Methylococcus capsulatus: one gene and its partner. The protein of the gene in region 2 interacts with the protein of the main gene of each other region in a pairwise test. Links are inferred from orthologs where the notes say so. Each region holds a gene or a part of one and is shown on either strand. Other genes may lie near its edges. The genes, in order: pheT and secD.

Region 1 (3,310 bases), 220 kb from region 2 along the record:
CGGAGGAAAACGGAGCCGGCCGGGGGTGCGGAACCCCTGTCAGGATTCCTCGGTCCGCTCGGCGTCCAATTCACACCGTTCCGATTCCTGAAGAGCTTCGACCGTGGCTTTGAGTTTCTGGCCCGCTTTGAAGGTCACCACGCGCCGCGCGGTAATCGGGATTTCTTCGCCGGTTTTCGGATTCCGGCCGGGCCTCTGCCGCTTATCGCGCAGATCGAAATTGCCGAAACCGGAGAGTTTCACCGAACGCCCACTTTCCAGCGAAGCCTTGATGACTTCGAAAAACTGGTCGACCAGTTCCTTGGCATCCCGTTTGTTCAGACCAAGCTCGGAAAATAACCTTTCGACCATGTCCGCTTTGGTTAGCGCCATTGCCTCATTCTCTCAATTTCGCACCAAAATCAGCCGCCAACCGAGCCACGATCCGGCCCATGACCTCGTCCACCCGGTCGTCGGTCAATGTGTCCTCCGCATCCTGCAGGGTGACGCCGAGCGCCATGCTCTTCTTGCCGGCTTCCACGCCTGTTCCCAAGTAAACGTCGAACAGCACCGTGTCCCGAACCAGGGGCCCGCCGCTCGCGGCGACGGCTTCCAGCAGATCCGCTGCCGGCAGGTCCCGCGCCACGACCAGCGCCAGATCACGCCGCACCTGGGGAAAGCGGGACAAGGGCGCGAACCGCGGCAGATCGCGTTGCAGCAGCGCCCCAGCGTCTATTTCGAACAGAAAGACGGGTTGTTCGAATCCGAGCTCGCGCTCGATTTGCGGATGCAGCATACCCAGCCAGCCGGCGCCGGTATCACCGATCAGGATTTCGGCACTCTGGCCGGGATGCAGGGCGTGATGGATCGCCGGACGAAAGCGAACCGAGCTCTTGCCGGTCAGGCCCAGTATAGCCTCGACGTCTGATTTCACGTCGAAAAAGTCCGCCCGCCGGGATTTCTCTCCCCATTGTTCGTCCAGGACTGGACCCAGGACGAGGCCGGCCAGAGTGCCGCGCTGTTCGAGCAACCCGCCATGCCTTACGAATTTCAGCCCAGTCTCGAAGATACGCACCCGTTCCTGCTGGCGGCTCAGGTTTTTCTGCGCGCAGTCCAGCAAGCCTGTCCAGAGACTGGTCCGCATCACCGCCAGATCGGCGGAAATCGGATTCAGCAGGGTTTCTGGCTCGATTTCCGGATCGATCCGCCGCTGCATGTCGGCGGACACGAAACTGTAGGTGATGACCTCCTGGTAACCGCGATCGGCCAGCAGGTCCTTCACCCGATCCAGCCCGAGCACCGTTTCCGACGCCGGCTGCATCTCCGAAGCCACGGCGGGGCGGCGCCGGGGGATGTCGTCGTAACCGTAGACGCGGCCGATTTCCTCGATGAGGTCGGCCTCCAGAGCGAGGTCGAAGCGGAAGCTCGGCGGCGTGACCGTCCAGCCCTGCTCGTCCTCTTCGACGCTCATACCGAGGCGGGTGAGGATGTCGGCGATCTCGCCCCGCGCCAGGCTCAGGCCGAGCAGTTGCCCGATGCGCTGCTCACGCAGGCGGACCGGCGCCCGGAGTGGCAAAAGATCCTCACGCACCGTCTCGATGACCGGGCCGGCTTCGCCGCCGGCGATCTCCAGCAACAGCGCGGTCGCCCGCTCGATCGCCCGCCGCTGCAACGCTGGATCGACGCCCCGCTCGAAACGGTGGGAAGAATCGGTCGCCAGACCGTACCGGCGCGCCTTGCCCATGATCAGGGCGGGCGCAAAGAATGCGCACTCCAGGAAGAGGTCGGTGGTGGCATCCCCCACCGCGCTCTGTTCCCCACCCATGATACCGGCCAGCGCCAGGGCTTTTTCTTCGTCAGCGATGACCAGCACATCGGAAGACAGGGTGATTTCTTCCCCGTTCAGCAATTTCAAAAGTTCGCCTGCGCGGGCCTGCCGCACATGGATGTCGCCGGAGAGCCTCGCCAGGTCAAAGGCATGCAGAGGCTGGCCCAGCTCGAGCAGCACGTAATTGGTGACGTCGACCGCCGGCCCCAGACTGCGCAGCCCACTGCGGCGCAGGCGCTCCTTCAGCCACAGCGGGGTCTGGGCCCGGGCGTCGATGCCGGCGATGACCCGGCCGAGATAGCGCGGACAGGCCTCAGGCGCGTCCAGATGGACGACCAACCGCCGCTGGCTGCCGACGGCGACGGTCCCCGCGTCGACACATTGGAACGGCAACCGGTTGATCAGCGCCACTTCACGGGCGATGCCCTCCACGCTCAGGCAGTCGGCGCGGTTGGGAGTCAGATCGATTTCCAGAATCTTGTCATCGAGCTGCAGATAATCGCGGATGTCGGCACCGACCGGTGCATCGGCGGGTAGCTCCAGCAAACCGGATGCGTTGTCTTCGAGACCAAGCTCCTTGGCCGAGCACAGCATGCCGAAGGATTCGACGCCACGCAGGCGGGAACGCTTGATCTTCAAAGGGCCAGGCAATACCGCGCCTTCCATCGCCAAAGGCGCCACCAGGCCGGCACGAGCATTGGCCGCTCCGCAGACGATCTGGAGATGCTCGCCGAGGCCGGCGTCGACCCGGCAGATCTGCAGGCGGTCGGCTTCGGGATGCGGGGCCGCTTCCAGGATTCGCGCCACCACCACTCCGCTGAAATCGGCCGCCACGGGTTCGGCGCCATCGACTTCGAGGCCCGCCATGGTCAGCTGGTGGACCAGCCCGGCCGTGTCGACCACGGGATTGACGTATTGACGTAACCAGGCTTCGCTCAGGCGCATGTCGGTCGTTCGGCAGAAACTTTCGGGATCAGAACGGCTTGAACTGCCGCAGGAATTTGAGGTCGTTTTCGAAGAACAGGCGCAGATCGTTGATGCCGTAGCGCAGCATGGTCAGGCGCTCGACCCCAAGCCCGAACGCGAAGCCGCTGTAGCGCTCCGGATCGATGCCGACCGCCTCGAACACGCGGGGGTGGATCATGCCGCACCCCATCACTTCGAGCCAGCCACTATGCTTGCACACCCGGCAGCCCTGGCCGTCGCAGATCACGCATTCGATGTCGACTTCCGCCGAAGGCTCCGTGAACGGAAAGTATGACGGACGGAACCGCACCGCGCAGTCTTTCTCGAAAAAACCGGTCAGGAATTCGTACAGCGTCCCCTTCAGATCGGCGAAGCTGACATTCTCGTCCACCCAGAAACCCTCGACCTGATGGAACATCGGGGTATGGGTGAGGTCGGAATCGCAGCGGTATACCCGGCCGGGCGCGATGACCCGCAGCGGCGGCCGTCCCGATTCCATGACGCGAATCTGCACCGGCGAGGTGTGGGTGCGAAGCA
Region 2 (3,191 bases):
CAGGTCTGCGGGCCGCCATCGAGGAGGGAACCCTCGAACGGTTCATCGAGCGATTCCACGCCCTCCGCTCCACCGGTGATGTATTTGTGTGATAATGCGCAACTTTGAATTCGTCAAATAAGAACTAGAGGTTGACCATGAGTTTCTTTATCGCCGACGCATGGGCGGAGGCCGCTCCAGCGGCGCAGGAGCCCGGCGTTGCGGGTTTGATCCTGCCCATGGCCGTTCTCGCCGTGTTCTTCCTGCTGTTCGTTTTGCCGCAGAACCGGCGCCAGCGGGAGCACAAGAAGCTGCTGCAGTCGCTCGTCAAGGGGGTCGAGGTCGTCACGACGGGCGGGGTGCTGGGCCGGGTGGTCGAGGTCGACGACAACTTCGTGACACTGGAAGTGGCTGAAAACGTCCAGATCTGCGTGCAGCGCAACGCCGTGGCCTCGCTGATGCCTAAGGGTACTTACAAAGCGGCCAAGCGCAAACCCGAATCCAAGTAAACCCGCTTCTCCGGCGGTTTTGCCGAGCCGCCGGACACTCCCGTTTCCAAATAGGTTCCGAGCATGCGAAACCGTTTTCCCCTATGGAAAAACCTGATGGTCGCAGCCGTGTTGATCCTCGGGATCATTTACGCGCTGCCCAATTTCTTCGGTGAAGACCCATCCGTCCAAGTGTCGGCGGTTCGTGCGGCGAAGGTCGACGACAGCCTCAAGGTCCAGGTGCAGGGGCTGCTGAATGCGGCTGGCCTCAAGGCGAAGGCCGTGGAGATGGCGGACAAGCGGATGCTGATCCGGTTCAGCGATACCGAGTCGCAGCTCAAGGCGTCCGACGTTCTGAACGAGAAACTGGGGGATACCTACACCGTGGCTTTGAACCTGGCGCCGTCGACGCCTTCCTGGCTGCGCGCGTTCGGCGCCAAGCCCATGTATCTGGGGCTGGATCTGCGGGGCGGCGTGCACTTCCTGCTGCAGGTCGATATGGACGCTGCCATCAAGCAGGCGGAAGACCGTTATGCGGAGGATGCCCGCAGCCTGCTGCGTGAAAACAAGATCCGTTACCAGTCGGTGGAAAAGCAGAACGGCGTGATCCAGGTCCGGTTGCCGGATTCCAATACCCTGATGCAGGCGCAGGCACTCTTGAGGCGCGAACTGCGGGGCCTGCAGATCGATGTGAAGGAAGGCGAGAATCTGCTCGAAGGGCGTTTGTCCGACGTTGAACGGCGTGAGATCAAGCGTTTCGCCGTGGCGCAGAACACCACGACGCTGCGCAACCGGGTCAACGAACTTGGCGTGGCCGAACCCGTGATCCAGCAGCAGGGCGAGGATCGCATCGTCGTCCAGTTGCCCGGCGTCCAGGACACCGCGCGGGCCAAGGAAATCCTCGGTGCCACCGCAACCCTGGAATTCCGTCTGGTCGACAACGAACACCCGGTGCCGGCGGAGGGTGAGAAACCGCCGCTGGGGTCGCATCTCTACCGCGACCGTCAGAACCGTCCAGTGCTGCTGGAGCGCAAGATCATCGTCACCGGCGACCAGGTCGTCGATGCAGCTTCCGGCATCGACCAGCAGAGCGGCCAGCCGGCGGTCTACGTGACGCTCAACAGTGTGGGTGCCAAGAAAATGGGCGATACCACTCGCGAAAATATCGGCCGTGCCATGGCGGTGGTATATATCGAGAACAAGTCTGAGACCAAGGAGGTCAACGGTCAGAAGGTGACGACCAAGAAAAAGGTCGAGGAAGTCATCAATATCGCCACCATCCGCGATCGCTTCAGCAAGCGTTTCCAGATCACCGGCCTGGACAGCACCGAGGAGGCGCGGAACCTCGCCCTTCTGCTGCGGGCGGGTGCCCTGGCAGCTCCGGTCGATATTGTCGAGGAGCGTACTGTCGGGCCCAGTATGGGCAAGGAAAACATCGACCGCGGGATCAAGTCCAACGGCTACGGCTTCATGGCCATCGCGGTGTTCATGATCCTCTATTACCGGATGTTCGGCGTGTTCTCCATTCTGGCGCTGGGGGCGAATGTCCTTCTGCTGGTTGCCGTCCTGTCTCTGTTGCAGGCGACCCTGACCCTGCCGGGCTTGGCCGGTATCGCTCTGACCGTGGGTATGGCCATCGACGCCAACGTGCTCATCAACGAGCGCATCCGTGAGGAGCTGAGGGCAGGGAGCACCCCGCACGCCGCCATCCATGCCGGCTATGAGCGCGCTTTCGCCACGATTCTGGACTCCAACGTCACCACCTTCGTCGCCGGTGTGGCGCTGTTCCTGTTGGGTGCAGGCCCCGTGCGCGGCTTCGCACTGGTGCTGTGCATCGGCATCCTGACCTCCATGTTCAGCGCCGTCCTGGTATCCAGAGCACTGGTCAACTTCACCTATGGCCGGCAGCGCAAGCTGGTCAAGATCGCAGTCTGAGGATCGCAGCCATGGAATTCTTCAAGATCAAGCGTGACATCCCATTCATGCGTTATGGGAGGCTCACGACGAGCATCTCCCTGGTGACCTTCATCCTCGCGGTCCTGGCATTGGGGTTCAAAGGACTCAACCTGGGCATCGACTTCACCGGCGGCATCCTGATGGAGGTCCGCTATGCCCAGCCCGCCGATCTCGAAGCGATACGCAAGACACTGGAGGAGCAGCGGATCGCCGAAGCCGCCGTGCAGAATTTCGGCACTTCGCGGGACGTGCTGATTCGCCTGCCGCTGCAGAAGGATACCGGCGCCACGCAGAGTGATCAGATATTTTCGGCGCTCAAGGCCCAGGACGGAACGGCGGAGCTCAAGCGCGTCGAATTCGTCGGACCGCAGGTCGGCAAGGAAATGTACGAAAGCGGCGGACTGGCCCTCATGCTGGTGGCCGCGGGCATCATGGCCTATCTGGCGATGCGTTTCGCCTGGCGGTTCGCCGTCGCGGCCATGATCGCCAACATGCACGATATCGTCATCATCCTGGGGATGTTCGCCTTCTTCGAGTGGGAGTTCACGCTCAGCGTCCTGGCCGGCGTGCTGGCGATCCTGGGTTATTCCGTGAACGAGTCCGTGGTGGTGTTCGACCGGGTGCGGGAGAACTTCCGCAAGATGCGCAAGGCGGCCGTGACCGAAGTCATCGACAACGCCATCACCGCCACCATGTCCCGTACCATCATCACCCACTCCATGACCCAGCTGATGGTACTGGCGATGTTCTTCTTCGGCGGCGACGCCC

Evidence for each region.
Region 1: the proteins of secD (region 2) and pheT interact in binary tests that used the Escherichia coli proteins (3 or more experiments, as listed by UniProt). The link is inferred for Methylococcus capsulatus from one-to-one orthologs.

The regions. Positions count from the first base shown.
Region 1 is NZ_CP104311.1:1,865,001-1,868,310, reverse strand. The notes cover bases 65-3,059. They hold pheT (phenylalanine--tRNA ligase subunit beta), read right to left. Parts: upstream 2,753-3,059; coding sequence 377-2,752; downstream 65-376. Other genes in these bases: pheS (phenylalanine--tRNA ligase subunit alpha), read right to left, coding at 2,781-3,059; N4J17_RS09270 (integration host factor subunit alpha), read right to left, coding at 65-372. Also shown: more of N4J17_RS09270, read right to left, coding at 40-64; more of pheS, read right to left, coding at 3,060-3,310.
Region 2 is NZ_CP104311.1:1,642,857-1,646,047, forward strand. What follows is about bases 101-2,976. They hold secD (protein translocase subunit SecD), read left to right. Parts: upstream 101-551; coding sequence 552-2,402; downstream 2,403-2,976. Other genes in these bases: yajC (preprotein translocase subunit YajC), read left to right, coding at 138-488; secF (protein translocase subunit SecF), read left to right, coding at 2,414-2,976. Outside these bases: tRNA guanosine(34) transglycosylase Tgt, read left to right, coding at 1-92; more of secF, read left to right, coding at 2,977-3,191. UniProt on the Escherichia coli protein: Part of the Sec protein translocase complex. Interacts with the SecYEG preprotein conducting channel. SecDF uses the proton motive force (PMF) to complete protein translocation after the ATP-dependent function of SecA.